One region of the Shewanella inventionis genome, then DNA from elsewhere that is predicted to be linked to it. Evidence: predicted binding sites of a transcription regulator. Region 1 holds the regulator's gene; the other holds the start of a gene.
The links. Region 1 encodes MetJ, which represses methionine synthesis genes. Its sites were predicted from a motif close to TAGACGTCTAGACGTCTA; they were not measured.
Positions count from the first base shown of each region.

Region 2: metA (homoserine O-acetyltransferase MetA) is a predicted target of MetJ. The motif match lies at 8,209-8,226, and genes of this name have one in related genera.

Region 1 is NZ_CP082926.1:1,101,456-1,113,978, reverse strand. It holds gene K8B83_RS05100 (bifunctional aspartate kinase/homoserine dehydrogenase II) at 1-96, opposite strand, end outside; gene metB (cystathionine gamma-synthase) at 188-1,351, opposite strand; gene metJ (met regulon transcriptional regulator MetJ) at 1,564-1,878, shown strand; gene K8B83_RS05085 (sulfite exporter TauE/SafE family protein) at 1,944-2,684, shown strand; partial or broken gene K8B83_RS05075 (c-type cytochrome) at 3,211-3,540, shown strand; partial or broken gene K8B83_RS05070 (DUF3373 family protein) at 3,685-4,815, shown strand; gene K8B83_RS05065 (IS5 family transposase) at 4,906-5,667, shown strand; gene K8B83_RS05060 (DUF3373 domain-containing protein) at 5,668-6,282, shown strand; gene K8B83_RS05055 (tetrathionate reductase family octaheme c-type cytochrome) at 6,338-7,732, shown strand; gene K8B83_RS05050 (pseudouridine synthase) at 7,806-8,771, opposite strand; gene K8B83_RS05045 (LON peptidase substrate-binding domain-containing protein) at 8,848-9,426, opposite strand; gene K8B83_RS05040 (patatin-like phospholipase family protein) at 9,642-10,700, opposite strand; gene K8B83_RS05035 (YhcH/YjgK/YiaL family protein) at 10,806-11,267, shown strand; gene K8B83_RS05030 (manganese-dependent inorganic pyrophosphatase) at 11,528-12,451, shown strand.
Region 2 is NZ_CP082926.1:2,196,631-2,209,153, forward strand. It holds gene napF (ferredoxin-type protein NapF) at 1-72, opposite strand, end outside; gene galE (UDP-glucose 4-epimerase GalE) at 145-1,167, opposite strand; gene phhA (phenylalanine 4-monooxygenase) at 1,464-2,267, shown strand; gene K8B83_RS09870 (4a-hydroxytetrahydrobiopterin dehydratase) at 2,315-2,653, shown strand; gene tyrR (transcriptional regulator TyrR) at 2,814-4,352, shown strand; gene K8B83_RS09880 (fumarylacetoacetate hydrolase family protein) at 4,593-5,579, shown strand; gene maiA (maleylacetoacetate isomerase) at 5,672-6,322, shown strand; gene ompW (outer membrane protein OmpW) at 6,642-7,289, shown strand; gene K8B83_RS09895 (SDR family NAD(P)-dependent oxidoreductase) at 7,381-8,124, opposite strand; gene metA (homoserine O-acetyltransferase MetA) at 8,445-9,392, shown strand; gene K8B83_RS09905 (thiolase family protein) at 9,686-10,876, shown strand; gene K8B83_RS09910 (CoA-acylating methylmalonate-semialdehyde dehydrogenase) at 11,022-12,515, shown strand.

The DNA of each region.
Region 1 (12,523 bases):
GTTACCATGAGTGAGCAAAATATGGGCAACACGGCGATAACAATCAGCATCAGCTAAACTAGAACCACCAAACTTATGTAAATGACCTCGCGCCATTGCGCACTCCTTAAACAACTACGACTTTTAAATGCGGCTGCTATTTTACTTTGTTTCTACAAAACTACAGCTAATATAAACGTAAATTAAGCTATTTTATTGCTGCTACGGCAGCTAAACCGGCGTTAATATCGGCAACTAAATCTTGCGCATCTTCAATGCCGACAGATAGTCTCAATAAAGTGTCTTTAATGCCAGCCTCTTGGCGTGCTTCTGCATCCATTGCCCTGTGGGTCATCGTGGCTGGAACGGCGACTAAACTTTCCACCCCGCCTAAACTTTCAGCAACACTAAACAAAGATAATGCTCCCAAAAACGCCACTACTTCTGCTTCGCCGCCTTGCAATTCAAAACTTAACATAGCACCAAACCCATGTTGTTGTTTTGCCGCAATTTCGTGACCTGGATGGTCTTTTAAACCTGGATAGTACACTTTAGCAACTACATCGCTGGCATTAAGTAGTGCAACAATTTGTTGTGCATTACGTTGATGCTCACGAATACGCACAGCAAGTGTGCGCAAACCGCGTAACGTTAAATAACTGTCAAACGCAGAGCCGGTTAACCCCAAGGTATTTGACCACCAATGTAGCAGCTCGCCTAATTCAGGGTCTTTAGCCACAACCGCACCACCTACCACATCACTGTGGCCATTGATGTATTTCGTGGTTGAATGAATAACAATGTCAGCTCCGAGCAATAATGGTTGCTGCAATATTGGCGATAAAAAAGTGTTATCTACTGTCACTAATGCGCCTACGTCATGGCAAGCACGGCTAATAGCTTCGATATCAACGACACGCAGTAAAGGATTTGACGGAGTTTCTAGCCATACCATTTTGGGTTTTTGAGCAATTGCCCGGCTTAATGCCTGAGCATCGGTTTGATCGACCACCACTAATTTAAATTGGCCTTTTTTCGCCAAATTGGTAAACAGACGGTAACTGCCACCATAGCAATCGTGTGGCACCACTAATAAATCATCTGGGCCAAGTAAACTGGTTACTAAGGTGATTGCAGCCATACCAGTACAGGTCACGACCCCTGTAGCGCCTTGCTCAAGGTTGGCGAGCGCATCACCTAAAATGTTACGTGTTGGATTACCCGAACGGCTATAGTCAAATTCGCGCGGATTTTTATGGCCATCAAACGAATAATTGGTCGACAAATAAATGGGTGGAACCACTGCTCCATGTTGTGTGTCTGATTCAATACCCTGGCGAACAGCCATTGTGGCGCTTTGATACTTAGTCATAATGACTCCTAAAAAATTTCGCAAACACACTCAAGAGATGTCTAGACGTCCAAATTTACCTAAGAGACCTGAGTTCGTCAACCAGTTTTAGCCATTTAGACGTCTAAACATAAAGAAATCTATTTGCAATCGTCAAGAAATAGTAGCAATAATTTGACTAGAGATTGTAAGGGGTTAAAATCTGCCCCGTATTTATCGTTAAGGGTAAGTTAATGACTGAATGGAATGGCGAATATATCAGCCCCTATGCCGAACACGGCAAAAAAAATGAGCAAGTAAAAAAGATTACGGTTTCTATCCCTTTAAAAGTATTAAAAGTACTAACAGATGAGCGGACTCGTCGTCAGATAAATAATCTACGACATGCCACTAATAGTGAACTGCTATGCGAAGCGTTTTTGCATGCATACACAGGACAACCATTACCAAATGACGGCGACTTATCAAAAGATGAGCCTGATAGCATTCCTAGTGAAGCGAAAAAGTTGATGGATGAAATGGGTATCGAGTGGGAAGAGCTCGAATAACACTTACGCTAATCAATAGACTTTGAAACTGCCCAAGAAGCAGTCATGTTTTTATAGAGAATTAAATGATGTCATTTATCGAACCATCAACGTTGATACTGGCATCAGTAATCGTTTTTTTTGGCGCGCTAACCCAAAGCTTAATTGGTTTTGGGTTAGCCGTTGTTGCTAGCCCCTTACTCTATATTGTTAACCCCCAACTTGTCCCCGTTCCCATCATTGTGATGGGATTTGCCATTTCAGCAATGACCTTATTCAGAGAACGCGGCCACCTGCAATTTAATGGATTGCAATATGCTTTACTGGGCCGAATACCCGGTGGATTTATAGGTGCAGGCTTATTACTGTTTGCCCCACAAGCCATACTCGGGTTAATTATTGCGGCCATTGTATACATTGCCGTTATGCTCAGTGTTTACAAAATTACCGCTCCAATTAACCGAATAAGCTTATTTATTGCAGGTATATTCTCAGGCATTTTTGGTAATATCGCCGCCATCGGTGGTCCACCTATGGCCATTTTGCTCGCCGGGCAAGATGCCAACCAATTTAGAGCCGCATTGTCAGCCTTTTTTGTGTTCAGTTCGCTCATTGCGTTTGCAATTTTAGCTGTCGTCGGCCTGGTTGAGATAAAACATCTGTGGTTGTCATTACTGTTATTACCATCCGTGATTGGCGGCTACCTTGTATCCGGCTTGCTCATTAACCATATCGATAAAAATAAAACCCGCATCGCCACATTAGTATTATGCAGTATCAGCGCAACAGTGCTCGCGATAAAATCCATGAGTGCGCTCATTCACTAAAGTGTTCTCATTGAATTTTTAGGGTCTGTTGATCTTTCAAGGTTGTTTTGCAGCAAATTGTTGCCCATTACTCATATATAACTGCGCAGCAGAGACTTTGAGGTGCAGTTATTCTTTATAAAAAGTCGATACCGCACTAAAAATGGCCAATAAACGCTGCCCAAAGGGTTCGGCTAAAAACGTTTTACTCTTTGTTGAATGACTCTTTGCAAATAAAGAGTTGCTTAGATGGCTAGGCATCAATCCGTTCGTCTCAATTTACACGTTTTTAACTCGAACAAAATTCAATCTGCAAAGATGAACAGACCCAAGTACGCCCTATCACTTCGTCAATGCCGAAACAATCGATCCTGATCACACCCTATTCATTAGATTTTTTTCAATTAACTTTTTTTCAATTAGATTTTTCTCATAGATCTGATCTACCTCAAATTAACACTACTCACTTTTAGGTAACATTGTTTACAGCAAAGAAATAGTAACTATTGCTAACGTACAACCTATAAAAAGCCCTAAGAGGATAAAGATGATGAACACTTATATGAAAGTTGGTATCGCGATCGCCATTGCATTATCTCTTGGTAGCCAGGCCATGGCTGCTGATGGTGGCAACCCTAAAAAAGGTAAACACCTTTATAAAAAAGAATGTAAAGCCTGCCACACTGCCAATAGCGAAGGTCCATAACTCACCCCAATGAGCAAAACCATGAGCCAATGGGATCGTTTCTTTACACGCGACAAGCATAAAGCTAAACCAGCTATTTTTGAGGCACTGTCTGAACAAGAACTGAAAGATATTCAACAGTTTTTATATGACCATGCGGCCGACTCTGACCAGCCAGCAACCTGCGGCTAAATACATGCTGACAACCTTTTTTAGATAAAAGCAGACAGCATTTAACAACCCAATAGCACAAACGGTGGGGCTTAGCCTCAGGGAACCTTACAACCAAAATTTGCTTATTTGATTAAATATCAAGCAAATATGGGGAGAAACATCATGAGAACACTTATCTCTATACTGGTCGCCAATGCATTATTTATGAGTGGTGCAAGCTTGGCTGCCGATAACGATGCACAAAAAATTGCTGAACTAGAACAACAACTAGCGGATATTTCTGAAGATTTAGACTATTTAAATTCACGCGTAGACAAAACAGAACGCCACAGCGCATTAGACAGATTAGAAATTACCGGAGATTTTAGAACTCGAGCTCATTCATTACACTATCAAAATGTCACTTGGAACCCAGCCATTAATGTTAACTTTTCTGATTTTGCCGCTAAAGCTATGGCAGGAGAGTTTGGTGATCCAAGCAGTGCAAGCTCGCCTTTAGGGCAAATGATGGCCGCCAACCCAGACTTAGCCACCGCGTTTCAAAGCGGCATGCTTCAGGGAATTATGCCAATGGCGTTAGGCACCCCCACACAGCAAGATATTAATAATGATATTTTTTACACAACACGCCTTCGTCTCAACCTTAATGCCAAAGTGTGGGACAACGTCAGTTTTGCAGGTCGCCTAACCATGTATAAAAGTTGGGGCGACTCTACCGGTGTTAAAGTGTTCGACTCTTGGAACTCTTTCACCATGGATGGCACCAGCAGCGGCAGCACAAGTGGTGACGAACTGAAAGTTGAACGCGCCTATTTCAACTGGAAAGACATCAATGGTAGTGGCGCCTATCTGTCGATTGGTCGTCGCCCCTCAACCTACGGCCCACCAAGCCACTACCGCGAAAATGAATTACGTGGCGGCACCCCTTCTGGCCACCTAGTTAACTTTAACTTCGACGGCGCAACCCTAGGTTATGATCTAACCGATATTACCGGCATTGAAGGTCAAACCGTCCGTTTTTGTTACGGCCAAGGCTTTGAATCACAATACGGCAACGGCGAACTCTTCGGCGACATTATCACCAAAGACACCCATCTAGGCGGATTTAATATCGACGTCCTTAATGACGGTAATCATTTCTTACAGTTCACCTTATTCGGTGCCAAAGATGTTAATGATGGCTTTACTGGCACCATGGCATTCCCCACGCAACTCGCGAGTATCTTTGCCCCAACCATGTACCAAGATATGCAAAAGTTTGAAAACTTTAATTTTGTCACTCGAGTACAACCTAGGGTCTGTTGATCTTTCGTGATGGCTTTTTAAGCAGCATGGTAAGGCGTTATAATTTGTTTCGCCAAAAATAAACGATAACTCCATACCATGCCGAGACTAATGCTAACTGATAAGTGGTGGCAAAAGCTACTTCAACTGATGAAGAACACTGGCCGCATCTATAATAAATCTGAACATAGAATGACCTTTGAAGGAATTCTTTACCGCTTGCGAACAGGAGTTCCATGGCGTGATCTTCCAACAGAGTTTGGGGACTGGAGCACTGTTTATCGTCGCTTTAATCTGTGGTCTAAAAAAGGCCTGTTAGATATACTATTCAAAGAGTTATCAAAACTTTCCGATTATGATTGGGTGTTTGCAGACGGCTCAATAGTCAAAGCTCATCAGCATAGCGCAGGAGCTGCGACACCAGATAATGAGTGTATTGGAAAGAGTCGCGGCGGTAACTCAACGAAAATTCATTTGGTCGTGGATAGCGGTGGATTACCAATCTATTTCGAGCTATCAGAAGGCCAGAGAAATGATATTGCTCGTGCCGAGAGTCTTGTTGACCACCTTAAGGAGGTCAACGTATTTATCGCTGATAAAGGCTATGACAGCGACGCTTTAAGGGCATATGTCAATTCTAAAGGTGGCAAAACCGTTATACCGAAGCGAAATTATGGGCAAGATATCGACAAAGAAAGCATGGATTGGTGTCTCTACAAGTATCGACATTTGGTTGAGAATGCTTTCGCGAGGATAAAGCACTTCCGAGCAATATCAACAAGATATGATAAGTTAGCAAGAAATTACGCCAGTATGGTATCACTGGCGTTTACTATAATGTGGCTGCCGATGTATTGTTGAATAAAATGTGTACAGCAAAGATCAACAGACCCTAGTGACGTCATTGGCGACATGTATCTTGGTGGCCTAGGTTATGCCTATGAATCAGATGAAGACATGAAATGGTTTGCCTCATTCGGTTGGACCAGAGCAGAGCCTAGCGGTAATACCGGTATGTTTGGCGGCATGCTAAGTGATGCCGTATTTGAGGCTGAGCTTAACAGCACAGGTACAGAAATCATTATGGTACCAACAGAGACTGTCGACAGCGATACAAAAGACGGTTATGGGGTTTATGTGGGTATGCAAATGCCAGCACCTTACGGCAAATTTGGACTTGAATATAACTATGGTTCTAAATACTGGAGCCCGTTTACTCAGGCACAAGACGACCCAATAGGCAGTAAACTAGCCACTCGCGGTCATGTGGCAGAAGCATATTATATCTTTGATATTAATCCAAAAATGTTTATCAAGCTAGCCGGTTTGTATTACGACTATGAATATACAGGCAGTGGTTCTCCTGTTGGCGCACCACAAAAAGTCGACGATGTGATTGCCGGAACGGCCTACTCAATGTTGCCAGTAGTAGACACCGCCTACGACATTAACGCATCACTGACCATCAACTTCTAACTTGAACTTCACATTGGCCCCCCTGAGTGAACGCTCAGGGGTAAGGACACACATCATGAGAACATTCATCGCACTGGCAGCGACACTATTGCTAAGCAGTAGCGCACAAGCTGCCTTTAATCATAAAGAGGCACTGCAAGGTCCCTTTACCAATGGCCCCGAGGTCACCAGCCAATGTTTAACCTGCCATAAAGAACATGCTGAAGACTTTATGAAATCATCTCACTGGACATGGGAACTGGAGCAAAAACTACCGGGGCGCACCGTAAAGCGCGGTAAAAAGAACAGTATTAACAATTTTTGCGTGTCAATTTCAGGGAACGAACCTCGCTGTACCAGTTGCCATGCAGGCTACGGATGGAAAGATTCAAACTTTGACTTTAAAGATATGACCAAGGTGGACTGTTTAGTGTGCCACGACACTACAGGTACATACTTAAAAGACCCCGCTGGTGCCGGCGATCCATTAGCCAAAGTCAACCTGACTCGAGTTGCGCAAAACGTTGGTCAGCCAGTACGTGATAACTGCGGCAGCTGCCACTTTTATGGTGGCGGCGGAGATGCGGTTAAACATGGCGATTTAGATTCATCCATGTCATACCCAGACAAATCAACAGATGTGCACATGGACACCGACGGTAACGACTTTCAATGCCAGGATTGCCACGTAACCGAAAAACATCAAATTACGGGTAATGCCATGGGCGTATCACCAGGCGGAGAAACCAAAATTGGTTGTGTAAACTGTCATGACGGCGCCCCACATCAAAACAAAAAGCTCAACACCCATACTGCAACTGTGGCTTGCCAAACCTGCCATATCCCATCATTTGCCAAAAATGAACCCACTAAAATGCACTGGGACTGGTCAACCGCGGGGCAAGATTTACCTGAAACAACCGACCAATACGGTAAGCACACGTTCATGAAAAAGAAAGGCAGTTTTATTTGGCAAAAAGATGTGCCACCACAATATGCCTGGTTTAATGGCAGCGCCGATGCATACATGGCTGGCGACAAAGTTGACCCAACTAAAACGCTAAAATTGGCTTACCCCTTAGGCGACATTAACGACCCTAAAGCCAAGATCTATCCATTTAAAGTGCATACTGGTAAACAAATTTACGACACTGAGCTCAATATTTTACTCACACCAAAAACCTATGGCGAAGGTGGCTACTGGGATAAATTCGACTGGGCCCTAGCCGCTAAATTGGGGATGGAAGCCAACCCAACCATGATTGAAAAAGGCCTTAAATACAGTGGAAAACATGACTTTATTGCTACAGAAATGTGGTGGCGCATCAACCATATGGTGTCGCCAAAAGAGGATGCATTACAGTGCAATGATTGTCATAACAAAGGCCAGCGCCTAGATTGGAAAGCCCTAGGTTACGAGGGCGACCCAATGAAAAACCGCAAAGGAATTAAACACGCCAAAGCGGAGTAATTTAAAGTGTAATCATCACTATTTTATCACCTAAAGCCAAACTGCCATCAAACTTGATGGCGGTTTTTTTTAATCACACTAACATTGCTGATAAGTCTAATCCCTTACATTGCACATCTTGCGCAATACCACTAATAGGATCGGTAAAACGTAATCGCTTTGCCAATAATTGCAAAGGCTTAGCAAAATTATCAGGCCCTTTAGGCTGTAACACTGGATAAAAGCGGTCATGCAATATCGGCATCCCCAAGCTTTGCATGTGCACACGTAATTGGTGGGTTTTCCCGGTGATCGGGCTCAGCTCAAATAAGCCCAAGCCTTGTTTTACCGCTACCAAACTAATTTCTGAATGGCTATTCGCCTCACCTTCTACTACCTGCATGGTAAAACTGGGGTTGGCTGCCACTATGCGGTTTTTAACCGTCCAACTAAGAGGTAACTTACAAGTGTTGTTGGCTAATTGTGTCAATATCTCAGGCGTTACTTTGGCAATGGCCTGATAATCTTTAGTGATGTTATCGTCTAAAAACAGTTGATGATAAGCGTGTCGCGTATATGGATTGACTGTCATTAACATCACGCCAGCAGTATCTTTATCAAGCCGATGGGCGGGCGCGACCGTCTCTATTTGGGTGGCGATACGTAATCGATGCACTAAACATTCGTTAACGTAATTACCTCCTGGCGTCACCGGTAAAAAATGCGGCTTATAAACAATAATCGTGTCATTGTCTTGAAAAAGGATCTGCTCACTAAACGGCACTTTTGTTTCAGCCTGCACCTCCCGATAGTAATACACTCTAGCAGTGGCTTGATAAGCCGTGTTTTCATTAATCAACTCGCCATTTTGCCAATGCACCTTGCCATCGTTAATGCGCTGTCGCCATACACTAGCGTCAATTTGCTTAAAATGATCGACTAAAAATGCAAAAACGGTTTGATATTGCTTTCCAGCCAACTCACCTTCACGAGGTAATACAATATACGAAGGTTGGGCTGCAATAGCAGAGGTGGTAGGTGAGGCTGGATCATTTGACATAAAAATGGGCAATACACGCTATAAACACAAGGATTAATCACCCTATATTAACAGTGTATCGCCCATGATGCACCGCTTACACATCGACATGAGATTTAAGCAGTTGCAATACAAAATCCATGGTTTTATGACAATTTGGCTGCTCGACTAACACAAGCTTGTCGCGATTATACATAGGTAACACCTCAAGCCAACGCTGACTGACCCATGAAGCATCTTCTAAATGCACTTGCGAATAGAGCTCAAGCAAGTCAGGATTCACTTGATAAAATTGCTCAAGTGCAGCGCTGATTATCTCAAATTCACCGGCGATCGGTTCCTGGCTCCAATTTGGGCAAGGTAATGCGCGAGCAATCCAACTACCATCACGTTGCTGTGCTGCCGATAAAATTTTAACCCGTTGCGATCCTTCAATCACAATACTGAGGCTGTTATCGGCTAATTGGTTAAAATCGATAATATTGCAGCGGGTAGCGCTGTGGTAACAAGGAAGTTCGCTGTTGGCTTTTAGTGCGGCAAATGCAAGGTGATAATGGCCCCTCAACACTTGAGCAACCATGCTTAAATCGCACGGCGATGCGATACGAATTTCGAGTCGTCCGCCGGGCAATAGCACGCCATCTTGAATTAATAACGCCATTTCTTGTGTTTGCATAGCAGCCTCCCACACCATAGGTGAAGTTACTGAACCAAAATCAAATCAATAGAATAAGTGTAGCAGTGGTCAATATTTCAACAAGATTAGCATCATTAAATAATGCTAACTGACGACATTGACCAACAACGACCTATTTAACTACCTATTCCATTAGACCTGATTTAGCCAGGCTGTATTACGTAAAACGACAAATAAGCGAGGTTTACTCAATGTTACAGACGTTCAATACGATCCATAATGTTACCCGAAGCCACAATTTCAGCAAATTCGTCGGCAAGCACCTGGCTTTGCTGCACACTTTGTTTCCAGTACGCAATGCGGCTATCGGCATCGAGGTTTTTAAAGTCTTCACGATCTGGAATTTTACCAAAGGGTAAACTGGCAATAAATTGCTTACTCGGCGCCAAAATAAGCCCATTATGATAGTTCGCTTTTGCTTTACGCCACAATAATGACTTATCAAACCAACCTGGGCTCATATAAGGATAAAAGTGCGGGTACAAACTCAAACCCGTTGCCGCAGGCAGGGGCATATCAAAATGATAATCGGTAATGCCACCATCGTAATAATGGCCTTTAGGCGAACCCTGCAAATCTTTAACTGGGTCAAGCAATAACGGAATAGATCCCGTCGCCAATAATCCATGACGAATATTATCTTCGGTTAATTCAACATGTTTTGTTGGCAAATCTTTTAAGCGTCTAAAGGGCGATGCATCATCTTTATGGCTTAAAATAACTCGCTCAAAATGCCAACCTAAACTTTTACGGTTAACAATATTGCTCACAGCCGCCATCGACAAGCCAACCATTAAACCAAATTTGGCGTGAATGCGGTTTAAATGGCGTGCACGACAAGCCACCATATGATGACGGATCAATGGGTTAGCCAAAATATCTGCGCCTTGTTGTTCACCCAAAATACCATCAACAATTTGCAGCACTTGCGCACTAACTTGCTCGCGCGTCGGCTTAGCCACATCGTAGCGTTGATTAATATAAAAATGCTCTAAACGTTCGTAGGCCGCTATAGGATCTTGCTGCGCCATACAGGCTAATCGCCACGCACCAGAAGATGCTCCCATTGTATAAAGGGGGTCTTCACGGCCTTGAAAAAATTCACTAAATAAATATTTATCTAGCCCAGCAATGGCAAGCCACTTAGGCCCACCTGAAGCTGCAAATAATTGAGTAAATAATGATTGTTGTAAGCCATTCGCTTCTATTTGTTCATAAGCGGTTGGTCCAGCAAGTAAACGTAATGCAGGCAATTTACAATCCTTCTTAATTTTATAATGCTGATATTACTGTAAAACTGTATGCTCTTTAGTTAACAAGCTATCATGTTTTTATGGTTTATATCTTACGGGATTTTTATGATTGTCGATACTCTAGCAAATCGTAACCTCTATACACAACTCAGCCCACGCTTAGCAACGGCACTCGCACACCTTGCAGAAACCGATTTTAGTCAACTCGAGGTAGGCAATTACCCGTTAGATGGCAAAGATATTTTTGTGATCGTTAATGACTATCAAACAAAGCCTAAACACACGCAACCGTTTGAAGCACACCAAAAATACATTGATGTGCAATACGTGGTCAGTGGCGAAGAAGAATTTGGTTATTTGCCTTTAGCAGAGCAAACCCCGTCTAAAGCTTATTTTGCCGACCATGACTATGCTAATTATGATTATGAATCGAATAAGCAAGACGCAGCGTTTATCCCGTTAAAAGCCGGTATGTTTGCTTTGTTTTTCCCGGGGGACATTCACATGCCGGGTACAAGCGACACGCCACAACAAGTGCGTAAAGTGGTTATTAAAGTTCGCGTATAGCAACGTCTTCATTTTACCTAGACGCTACATTTATTTTGCTCCAACATAATGATATTACGCTATGCTTAACACTGTTAGCTCAGTTTGAAATTAATCATATCGCGTCACAATACATGCCCTGAGCAACATTAAAGAAGGCCCCGAGACTCTCCGCTCGGGGCTTTTTTTACGATTTATTGGTGAAAAAAACGCGGTATTATTTGATGCGGTGGCCATTAATCCTTGTTAAAATCAGCACAACTTTATAGGAGAGTCTTTCAATGGCAATGTATGTAGTGGGTCACAAGATCCCTGATTCTGATTCAATCTGTGGTGCAATCGCATTAGCATATTTAAAAAACCAAATCGGCGAGCCTGCAATTGCAGCACGTTTAGGTGAATTATCACCTGAAACCGCCTTTATTTTAGAAAAATTTGGTTTTGAAGCGCCAGAATACAAAACCAGCTATGCTGGCGAAGATGTGTATATTGTCGACCATTCTGAAATCACCCAAGCGCCAGACGATATTGCCCAGGCTACTATCGTCGGTATTGTTGATCACCATAAATTGGGCGATTTAACCACATCTACTCCACTAGAATGTTGGATCCGCCCAGTGGGTTGCAGCAACACCGTCATTAAAATGATGTACGATTTTTACCAAGTAGAAATCCCAGCAAATATTGCAGGCATCATGATGTGCGCGATTTTAAGCGACACGGTTATTTTCAAATCACCTACCTGCACTACTGCTGATATTCGTTGCGTTGAAGCCTTAGCTGAAATCGCAGGTATAGAAGACTTTAAAGCAGTCGGTATGGACATGTTTAAAGTCAAATCAGCCGTTGAAGGCACACCAGCACGTGACCTTGTTATGCGCGATTTTAAAGACTTCAACATGAACGGAAACCTAATCGGTATCGGTCAATTAGAAGTTATCGACTTATCAGTATTTGACGACATCAAAGCCGATTTAGAAGCTGACATCGCCAAACTCAAAGCGGAAGGCAATCGTCACAGCGTGTTATTACTGCTCACCGATATCATGAAAGAAGGCTCAGAAATGTTAGTGATTTCTGATTCAGCTGACTTAACCGAGCGCGCTTATGGCAAACCAACGGTTGATGGCCGTGTATGGTTAGATGGCGTGCTAAGCCGTAAAAAACAAGTTGTGCCTGCACTGCAAGACGCATTTGCAAGCTAAATCGCGCAAGATTAACTACGTGTTAATCTAACCCGTGATGAAAAACAAAAAAGCTGAGTCAATCGATTCAGC
Region 2 (12,523 bases), 1.1 Mb from region 1:
GGGCGGGCGGATCACATTGGTTTTACGGCGGCTAAAAAGATTACGGCGGCTTTGATTAATACCTTGGGTCATTATTTGTCCATTTGGCTTTATTATTTGCTGCAACTAACAGCCAATATTAGCATTAGCTGCAGCAAAAAATTGTTAAGCGCTTGGCATTTTATACCCATCAGGGTTATTTGATTGCCATTTCCAGCTGCTGCTTGCCATATCTTCTACGCTGTGGGTGGCGCGCCAGTTTAATTCTGTCGCTGCAAAGCTTGGATCTGCGTAACAGGCGGCAATATCACCTGGGCGGCGAGGGCTGATTTGATAAGCAATGGTTTTGCCACAGGCTTTTTCAAATGCTTTTACCATATCTAACACACTGTAACCTATGCCAGTACCTAGGTTATAAGTGACTAACCCTGGCTTAGTTTGCAATTTTTTGAGTGCCTGCAAGTGACCAATAGCTAAATCGACCACGTGAATATAATCACGCACGCCAGTACCATCTGGGGTGTTGTAATCATTGCCAAACACACTCAATTGCTCACGTTTACCTACAGCAACCTGGGCAATAAATGGCATTAAGTTATTAGGAATGTCGTTAGGGTCTTCACCAATTAAGCCACTTTCGTGGGCACCTACAGGGTTAAAGTAACGTAAACGAGCGATATTCCAGCTATTATCCGAGTGATGTAAATCAGCCAGAATGTGTTCTACCATTAATTTTGACTGACCATAAGGATTGGTTGCACCGGTAGGGAAATCTTCTTTAATCGGTAAGCTTGCCGGGTCGCCATACACAGTAGCTGATGAGCTAAATACCAAGTTTTTAACGTTATTTTCAGCCATTACCTGGCATAAAATAATGGTGCCTGTAACGTTGTTTTCATAATACTTCAGCGGCTTAGCAACCGACTCACCAACGGCTTTTAGGCCAGCAAAATGAATAACAGATTCGATACTATGATCGACAAACACTTTTTGCAGTAACGCTTTATTAAGAATATCACCCTGGTAAAACGTGACATCTTTACCAGTAATGGTTTTTACACGAGCTAATGCTTCAACACTTGAGTTCGATAAATTGTCTACGATGACCACTTCCTGTCCAGCATTTAGTAGCTCTACTACTGTGTGCGTACCTATATAGCCTGCGCCACCGGTTACCAAAATTGCCATAGTTTAATCGTCCTGTGAATAAATGAGTCATGTTCTGTCTACATTGTAAATTATCACAGCTCAAGTTCCAGCGAAATTATTGATATTGATTGCAAAATTATACTGGTCAGCTTTGCATCAATTTAGTCAACTTCGCACAAAATGAGCAAGCGATTATGGCTAAGATTTGTTGCCATTGTATTAATTTGTTTACAAATAGTGCAGCTTTATCATGAGACAATAAACTGTGAAGTAGTTAACAAAACGTTCACCTTAGCACACTATGTAATAAGTGAAGTTTACGTAAAGTGGAACCTATGACTACAGCAACAAAGTATATTGCCCATCAACCTGACGCCCAAGGCTACATTGATTACTCAGAACACGAGAATCAACTATGGCAACAGTTATATCAGCGCCAGGTGACTAATTTGCCTGGGCGAGCTTGTCCGGCTTATTTAAAAGGTCTAGATGCGCTTGGGATGTCGGTTGATCGGATCCCACAATTACCTGAAATAGACAGGGTACTGCTACAAGCTACAGGGTGGAAAACCGCTGCTGTACCTGCACTTATCTCGTTTGGTCGTTTTTTTGAACTTTTAGCGAATAAAGAATTTCCGGTAGCAACCTTTATTCGCACTAAAGAAGAATTCGACTACTTGCAAGAGCCAGATATATTTCATGAAATCTTTGGTCATTGCCCTTTGTTAACCAATCCTTCTTTTGCCCATTTTTCCCATATGTACGGTCAATTAGGCTTGGCGGCAACCAAAGAGCAACGGGTGTTTTTAGCTCGTTTGTATTGGTTTACTATCGAGTTTGGCCTGGTGCAAGCAAAAGATGAGCCGTTACAGATATACGGCGGTGGTATTTTAAGTTCCCCCGGTGAAACCATGTATGCATTGAGCGATAAACCTGAGCGTAAAACCTTCGATTTACTTGATGTACTGCGTACGCCATATCGCATCGATATTATGCAGCCTATATATTATGTTATTGAAAATATAGACTATCTAGATGAAATTGCCCGTATGGACATTATGGCTATGGTCAGTAAAGCGCAGCAGTTAGGCCTGTTTGAACCTAAATTTGAGCCAAAATCTGTTAACCCCAGCGTGTAGTTATCATGCTGCAAGCACACAAGATTAAATTAAGCCAAGGAGTATAAATGAGCGCATTAACCGAGATGAAATGTGAAGCATGTCAAGCAGATGCACCTAAAGTAACTGATGCAGAGTTAGCGGAGCTTATCGGTATGATCCCAGACTGGGGTGTCGAAGTTCGAGATGGCATCATGCAGCTTGAGCGAGTCTATAAATTTAAAAACTTTAAATTGGCTATGGAATTTACCAATAAGCTAGCCGATTTGGCCGAGGCAGAGTTTCATCACCCTGGAATTTTAACCGAATGGGGTAAAGTAACTGTCACTTGGTGGTCGCATTCAATTAAAGGCTTACATAAAAATGATTTCATTATGGCAGCCAAGACAGACCAGTTGTTAGATTAAATATTATCACATCGATTTCAGCATGTTACGTTAACGTAACATGCTAAATACGTTATCTGTTACAATTCTGCTGTAAACTTCACTTGCCACTGAGGCAATATCCATCTAACGTTGTCACTAATTTCCGCAACATAACTTTAATAATAGGGAATCGTTACATATGCGTTTGGAAGTCAGTTGTATTGATCGCGTTGGTTTAGCGAAAGACATCCTCGTCGTGCTTGAAAAACATGGCATTAATTTAATCGCCATTGATGCCAGTAATAAAGGGTTCCTATTTTTGCAGTTTGCAGAAATCAGCTTTGAAACCTTGCGTGAACTGATGCCACAAATTCGTAAAGTTGAAAGTGTACACGATGTTCGCACCGTATCTTTTATGCCATCAGAACAAGAGCACTACGCACTAAAAACCTTGCTTAAAACGTTACCTGATTCTGTTTTCTCAACCGACACAAAAGGGCGTATTCGTATTGCCAATGAGTCTGCCTTACTCACTCTAGATATGGCAGAACATGAAGTAGTAGACGAGTCACTTAACCACTGGGTACAAGGTTTTAATTTTGCCCGTTGGATGAGTGAAACCCCAGTGTTAGCTCAAGCAACTCGAGTGCAAATCAATTCCAATGAATACTTAGCAGAAATGCTTCCTATTTATCTTCCTGACGATAATGACACGACTATTTTAGCCGGTGCGGTAATATCGCTTAAATCCCCCGCCAGAGTTGGCAAGCAATTTAATGCTTTGCAAAATCAATCAACAGGTTTTGATAATGTGTTAGCCAACAGCGACAAAATGAAAGACGTGTTAAAGCAAGCTAAACGTATGGCTCAGCTCGATGCGCCGCTGTTAATTACCGGCGAAACAGGCACAGGTAAAGAACTGATGGCCCGCGCGAGCCACGACGCCAGTATGCGCCGTGAACATCCTTTTATTGCCATTAACTGCGCCGCTTTGCCAGACAGTGTGGCAGAAGAAGAGCTCTTTGGTTTTGTCACTAACGGCACAGTGGTTAAACGAGGCTTATTTGAAGAGGCCAAAGGCGGTACGGTGTTTTTAGATGAAATTGCCGAAATGTCTAAAGCAGCTCAGGTTAAGTTGCTGCGTTTATTACAAGACGGTACTTTTAGGCGCATTGGTGGCGATGTTGAAGTGCGAGCCGATGTACGCATTATTTGCTCGACCCAGAAAAACCTCGCAGAGCTTTGTCAAACGGGCGAGTTTAGAGAAGATTTATATTATCGCATTCACGTGCTGAGCTATCACATGCCATCGCTACGTGAGCGAAGAGTCGACATTATCCCATTGACCGAAATGTTTTTAGAGCACTACAGTCAACAATTATCCAGCCCGCTTAGACGTATTTCTGCCAGCTGCCGTGACTATCTGTTTACTTACGCCTGGCCAGGTAACGTGCGTCAGCTTAAAAATGCCATTTTTAGAGCCGTGTCGATGTGGGATGGCTCTACCGAGTTGACCGTTGAGCAACTTAAACTGCCGTCTTATGCTGAAGGCTTTGGTTATTTTGACGAAGAATTTGAAGGCACCCTAGATGAAGCAATGAAAGAATACGAGGCCGGTTTATTACGCCGCTTGTATCCTGCTTACCCAAGTACGCGGCAATTAGCCAAAAAACTGGGTGTATCTCATACCGCCATTGCCAATAAGTTACGCGATTACGACATAAGTAAGAAAAAGTAATGTAACGATTTACTGCCAGTTAACTGCTGGCAAATTGGCCATTGTCAGTGCGGTAAACCAGCATTGTTGTGGCTTTTTTATCGTTGTAAATAATAATGTACAAATCATGATTTGCCCCGGCAAAACGTGATTTGCCGCACACTCTAGGATTTTTCGCCTTTCTATGGTCAAAATGAGTGAGTTAAGCCATTCAAGCTAATGAGACTCAGCGCGAATGCCACCCAGAATTTAGGAGCAATAATGAAACTTGCAAGTTATCACAACGGACGTCGCGACGGCCAATTGATGTTAGTTAGTAAAGATTTGACCAAAGCGGTAGCTGTGCCAGCCATTGCACATACCATGCAGCAGTTACTAGATGCTTGGGATTTATTGTATCCGCAACTGAGCGAGCTATATGACGCGCTAAATGACGGTCAAATGGACAACGCTATTGCCTTTGATGAGTCACGTTGTTTATCGCCATTACCTCGCGCTTATCAATGGGCTGACGGCAGTGCTTACGTTAATCATGTTGAGTTAGTCAGAAAGGCACGTGGTGCTGAAATGCCAGAAACATTTTGGACAGATCCATTAGTGTATCAAGGTGGCTCAGACAGCTTTATCGCACCTAAAGCCAATATTGAAATGGCCAGTGAAGAATACGGCATCGATTTCGAATCGGAGATTGCCATTATTACTGATGATGTGGCCATGGGCGTGTCGAGTGACAATGCTGCTAAACACATCAAGTTGCTGATGCTAGTCAACGACGTGTCACTGCGTAACTTGATCCCTGGCGAACTTGCAAAAGGCTTTGGCTTTTTTCAATCTAAACCATCAAGTGCGTTTTCTCCTGTAGCTATCACTCCTGATGAACTTGGAGATAAGTGGCAAGACAGCAAGGTGCATTTACCGCTGGTTACGCATTTAAATAACGAATTATTTGGTCGTCCAAATGCCGGTGTTGATATGACATTTAACTTTAGCCAGTTGGTGTCTCATGTGGCTAAAACACGTCCTTTAGGCGCGGGTGCTATTATTGGATCAGGTACGATTTCTAACTATGACCGCAGCGCTGGCTCAAGTTGTTTAGCCGAAAAGCGCATGCTAGAAATCATCGCCGACGGCAAAGCATCAACCCCATTTATGCATTTTGGTGATACTGTTCGAATTGAAATGTTTGATGAAAATGGCGTGAGCATTTTTGGTTCTATCGACCAAAAAGTTGTTGAATATAAAGCATAAAATAACTCAATACTCATCACGAAATAAGGCAGTAGCGAACCCTCGTTATTGCCTTTTTATTTTTAGTAGAAAAAATCAAATAGGAAATCGATATGAAACTCTATGGATATTGGCGCTCAAGTGCGGCGTATCGTGTGCGTATAGCGTTAAATTTAAAACAGTTATCAGCAGAGCATATTTCAGTTCATTTGGTCAATAACGGCGGTGAGCAGCACTCTCAAGCATACCATCAGTTAAATCCGCAACACTTAGTGCCAACCTTAGTGGATAATGGTGCTAACGGCGAACTTAATTTATCGCAATCATTAGCCATCATTGAATACCTAGAAGAAAAATACCCACAAACCCCTTTATTGCCCAGTAACATTGAGCATCGCGCCATCGTGCGAGGCATGGCACAAGCCATTGCTTGCGAAATTCATCCGTTAGATAACTTACGCGTCTTGCAATACCTTGTGAACGAAATGGGCGTGTCTGACACAGACAAAATGCGCTGGTATCATCACTGGATCGTCGTGGGATTTACTGCGTTAGAGGAGCAGTTATCACAGCATTCGGGCATTTTTTGTTTTGGCGACACGCCAACGCTGGCCGACATTTGTTTGGTACCACAGGTATACAACGCAAAACGTTTTAATGTACCGCTTGATAACTTTCCTAACATTGTCCGCATTGCACAAACTTGCGACCAATTAGCCGCGTTTGCCAATGCCGCGCCAGAACAACAACATGACGCCAGTTAGGTTTTGCTACAAGTATTAGTCTTCTTCCGCAACAGTATTAACTAACGATGGCATGAGTGGTTGTTAATTGTATCCTCATGCCATCGTCCCCCCGTGATCTCCACCCAATAAGCTAACTTTTAAATGCATCTTTTATCTCTTTTGCTGTTTTTTTGTGATCTGCATCATGTCTAATGCAAGCATGGTGGTACCCACATAGAGGTACTGCAGCTTTATTGATCTAAATCAATAATGTTAATGAACAACTTAGGTAGGTTAGCGGCAATTGTTAAGAATGTTACAGAGTTTCATCTGATTATTGCTGTTATGGAGTGTTAAAATGAATAATAAAATTACCCTAGGTTTAGTTGCTGCTTCGTTGCTTTGTGCTGGTTTATCTTTTGGTGTTGCCGCTCATCAAGCTGGAGATATTATTGTACGTGCAGGTAGTGCAACGGTTGCCCCAAGTGAGTCAAGCCCAGTCGTTGCGGGTATCGCTGAGTTTAGTGTGAATAACAACACACAGTTAGGCCTAAACTTTGGTTATATGCTCACTGATAATGTTGCGGTTGAGCTATTAGCGGCGACGCCATTTAGTCATGATGTGTCCCTTGGTGAGTTAGGTGTGATTGCAAACACCAAGCATTTGCCACCCACGTTAGTTGCTCAATATTATTTTGGCAATGCTCAGTCTGCGCTTCGTCCATATGTTGGTGTTGGGGTTAATTTTACTAACTTTTTTGACAATGATTTCAATCAAGGTGCCAAAGATTTAGGGTTAGATAATTTGTCCATGTCAAATTCTTGGGGCGTGGCTGCACAGGTGGGGCTTGATTATCAAATTGATAAAAATTGGTTGGTTAACGCATCTGTATGGTATGCGCAAATTTCTACTGATGTCAGTTTCGATTTGGGTGCCGATCATGTGGTTGTTGAAACCGATATCGACCCATGGGTGTATATGGTTAGTGTGGGATATACCTTCTAACTGTAGTTGATTAGCATCAGCTATTCGTTGCAACAAAAACAGGAACCCGCAGGTTCCTGTTTTGTTATATACCTATATTATATCATTCAGATTAACCGCGTTTCTTTCTTGGTTTCCAATGGCGGGTATTGTAGATATATTCAGGCAACATTCTGTTTATCCACGCCACAATACGCCAGCGCTTGGTAACATACACTCGGCGTTTTCCCTTTTTCAGTGCCGTTAATATTTGCTCGGCTACGTTATCAATGGGCGACAATAATAACTTGGTATTTAAGTGCACCGCTTTATCAAATAACCCAAGCTGAATATCGCTGATGGTCACAGGCAATTTTAAGCGCTGCGCGTGCATACTTAACCCTTGCAGATAGTTTGCAGCAAATGCTTTAGAAGCGTGATAAGCCACATTAGGGCCTCCGCGTTGTCCTGCAATAGAGTTTATTGCTGCTAATTGGCCATAACCTTGCTGACACATCAATTTAAAAATACACTGGCTCGCAGCGGCAAAGCCCATCACATTAACGTCAATCGTATGTTGGTCAATAGACCAGGGCAAAGCAGGGTCATATTCGTTAACGCCCGTATTGACTATCACTAAATGGGCACCGTTATGCTTCTCCCATGCCTGGTTAAGCTGCGCAATTAAAGTGTGTGGCTGGTCGATAGTTAATGGATATATGCTGACTTCACCAGGAAGACTTAAGCTAAATGGTTTAATCGCTTCTGGATCATTAACAAATAGCACCAACGACACATTTTGTGCCGATAATTGCGCCGCAAGTGCTTGGCTAAGTGCAGAGCTTGCACCAATAATCATTGCTGTCGCAGCAGACATAGTTAACCTCATTATTATCAATGGCTCATAATAGAAATATTGCCGCTTGATAACAAGAACGAAAAAAATTCAACTTAAGACGTGTAGACTTCTAGACATCCTTGTGTATGATTAACAAAATAAATGACAACGTGTGTCACTATTGATGTTTAGCCGTTGTGCTTAACAGATTAAGCCATTAAAACACCTTGGCAAAGTTAACTGATGCTCAGATGTGCAGAATGTAAATTTGTGATCTGTTCCACACAGTCATTTGTTTAGTTAAACGTTATTACCAATGCACCCGTTGTTTGTGTTCCATTAACCCAAAGGTGAGTCGTATGCCGGTTCGAATTCCAGATAATCTCCCTGCTGCAGGTATTTTAGAGTCTGAAAATATTTTCGTGATGTCTGAAACCCGAGCGGCTAATCAGGACATTCGTCCAATGAGGGTATTAATCTTGAATTTAATGCCCAATAAAATTGAGACAGAGACCCAACTGCTTAGGTTGTTAGGCAATACTCCTTTGCAAGTCGGCGTGGACTTATTGCGTATTCACGACAAAGAGTCAAAGCATACTTCGGTTGATCACATGAACACCTTTTATCGTGACTTTGAAGATGTTCGTCATAATAATTACGATGGATTAATTATTACCGGCGCCCCCTTAGGGCAAATTGATTTTAAAGATGTGGTGTATTGGGACCATATCCGCGAAATTATTGATTGGTCACAACATCACGTGACTTCCGTTTTATTTTTGTGTTGGGCTGCTCATGCCGGTTTGTACCACTTATATGGTTTAAAGCGCCAACTGCTACAAAATAAACGCTCAGGGGTGTTTAATCACACTCGCACCAGCGATCCACACCCTTTGCTTAGAGGCTTTGATGACGAGTTTTATGCGCCTCATTCGCGCTTTGCCGAAATGAACATAGAAGAGCTTCGTCAACATGCTGATATTGAAGTGTTAGCTGAGTCAGAGCAAGCGGGCGCCTATATTGTGTTAAGCCGTGACAATCGCAATTTGTTTGTAATGGGCCATCCTGAATATCAAAAAGGCACATTAAATGATGAATATAATCGCGATTTAGGCCAAGGGTTAAACCCTGATATACCGCAAAATTATTACCGAAACGATGACCCAACCCAAGAGCCTATTGCACGTTGGCATAGCCATGGCAGTTTGTTAGTGAGTAATTGGCTGAACTATTATGTGTATCAGTTAACCCCTTATGATTTAACCGACATGAGCGCAAAAACCCCCTGGGAAAACAAAAAAGCATAATCCTTGTGTAAATTCAAAGCCGCAATACTCGCGGCTTTTTTATGCCTGTAGACTAAAGTGTAAACGGCCCTTAAATTCACTCCCCCATTAAAACCTTGATGGTTTTATCTTCATTAAAACATAAGCTTATCTACAACAATTCTGATTTTACCAACAAGTGTAAATCTTCAATGACAACCTCATAAGATCAACATTACAAATTTGATCACTTTTTACTTGCTTTACGTTAGCGTCAACGTCAAAGTGGTGTAATAGTGTTGTTGATTTTTATGTGCACAGATTTAGGAGTGGTTATGAGTACAGAACAAACAGGTCAAGATATCGTTATTGTTGCAGCTAAACGTACCCCAATGGGTGGGTTTCAAGGTGCGCTGTCTGAAGTCGCATCACCCGTGTTAGCCGCTAATGCTATCAAAGGCCTTTTGGCACAAACGGGTATTAAAGCCGACAGTATTGATGAAGTACTTATGGGCTGTGTATTACCAGCAGGCCTTGGCCAGGCGCCTGCTCGTCAAGCAACACTAGGCGCAGGCTTACCCTTAAGTGTTGGGGCAACCACTGTCAATAAAGTATGTGGTTCTGGTATGAAAACCGTCATGTTAGCCCATGATTTAATTAAAGCCGGTAGCAGTAACCTTGTTATCGCCGGCGGCATGGAAAGCATGAGCCAGGCGCCATACTTGCTAGATAAAGCCCGTAGCGGTATGCGTATGGGTCACGGCAAGGTGATGGACCATATGTTTTTAGATGGTCTAGAAGACGCTTATACCGGTGGCGCGATGGGCACGTTCGCTCAAAAAACGGCCGATGATTTTGGCTTAACTCGCGAGCAAATGGACGCGTTTGCATTAAGCTCGCTTGAAAAAGCCAACGCAGCAATTAACTCCGGTGCGTTTAAAGATGAAGTGGTTCCCGTTACTGTGACTACGCGACGTGGCGATATTACCGTCGACACAGATGAACAACCTGGCAATGCGCGTCCTGAAAAAATCCCCACCTTGCGCCCAGCATTTGCCAAAGACGGCACCATCACCGCAGCTAATTCAAGCTCAATTTCCGACGGCGCAGCAGCCTTAATGCTAATGACTCGCGCCAAAGCAACAGAGTTAGGATTAACGGTTATGGCAACCATTAAAGGCCATACAACGCATTCGCAAGAACCGTCTCTGTTTACTACCGCTCCAGTTGGCGCCATGCAAAAATTGTTCGATAAAGTACAGTGGAATAAAGACGATGTTGACTTATATGAAATCAACGAAGCCTTTGCCATGGTGACCATGCTAGCGGTATCTGAGCTGGGGTTAGATGCCAGTAAGGTCAACGTTAATGGTGGCGCATGTGCGTTAGGACACCCAATTGGTTGCTCAGGAGCGCGATTACTCGTCACCCTAATTTATGCACTAAAAGCACGAGGCCTTAAGCGCGGCGTTGCTTCACTGTGTATCGGTGGCGGCGAAGCAACAGCCATGGCCATTGAAGTGTAAATAAACACGTTCAACAAGACCGCTGTACAGGTAGACGTAATACAACCACGTTAATGTGAGTAAAACAATAATCACGTCACCTGTGCAGTTACTCAATATGCGTGAGCCTAGCTCACCAAACAGTTCAAGGATCGAGGAAAGCAAAATGATCACACAAGTTAAGCACTACATTGATGGCGAATTTACTCATGGCAGCGGCGAGCGCAATATTGATGTGACAAACCCTGCTAATAACAGCGTTATCGCTAAAATAAATTGTGCCACTACCGCCGAAGTTGAGTTGGCCATTCACAGTGCCAAAGAAGCCTTTAAAACCTGGAAAGAAGTGCCTGTCTCAGAGCGTGCACGCGTGATGTTGCGATACCAGCATTTACTCAAAGAGCATCATGACGAACTAGCAACTATTTTAGCCCAAGAAACCGGTAAAACCTTTGAAGATGCCAAAGGCGATGTGTGGCGCGGTATTGAAGTGGCTGAACATGCCTGCAACGTGGCGTCATTAATGATGGGCGAAACAGTTGAAAACGTCGCACGTAATATTGACACCTACAGCTACACTCAACCATTAGGTGTGTGTGCAGGTATTACCCCGTTTAACTTCCCCGCGATGATCCCATTATGGATGTTCCCATTATCCATCGCATGCGGTAACACGTTTATTTTAAAGCCTTCTGAGCAAGATCCTATGACGCCACAGCGCTTAGTTGAGCTGTTTGTGGAGGCGGGCGCGCCTAAAGGCGTATTGCAGCTCATTCATGGAGACAAAACAGCTGTAGACATGTTACTCACTGATCCTGCCATTAAAGCCATATCGTTTGTCGGCTCAGTAGGCGTTGGCCAATATATTTATAAAACGGGCACAGACAATCTAAAACGCGTGCAAGCCTTTGCTGGCGCCAAAAACCACTGTGTCATTATGCCAGATGCTAACAAACAGCAAGTCATCAACAATATGGTAGGGGCTTCAGTAGGGGCGGCTGGTCAACGTTGTATGGCGATATCGGTTGCCGTGTTTGTTGGTAAAGCTAAAGAGTGGATCCCAGAGTTAAAAGAGGCGCTTGCTAAAGTTCGCCCAGGATTATGGAACGATAAAGATGCCGCTTATGGCCCAGTAATCAGCCCTGCCGCCAAAGCGCGCGTGTTAAAACTCATTGCTCAAGGTAAAGCTGAAGGGGCTGAGTGTTTACTTGATGGGAGTGACTTTACGGTTGCCGGTTACGAGTCTGGTAACTGGGTTGGACCAACCATGTTTACCAATGTCACCACAGACATGAGCATCTACAAAGAAGAAATTTTTGGCCCTGTGTTGTGTTGTATGGAAGCCGAAACATTAGACGATGCCATCGAGCTTGTGAACAACAGCCCATACGGCAATGGTACTTCAATCTTTACCGCATCGGGTGGCGCAGCGCGCAAATACCAGCATGAAATTGAAGTCGGCCAAGTGGGTATTAACGTGCCCATTCCTGTGCCATTACCCTTTTTCTCTTTCACTGGCTGGAAAGGCAGCTTTTATGGTGACCAACACGCTTATGGCAAACAAGCGGTGCGTTTTTGCACAGAAACAAAAACCATCACAACCCGCTGGTTCGACTCAGAAGCCGTTAGCGGCCCTAACATGAGCATCAACCTTAAATAAGCGTCATA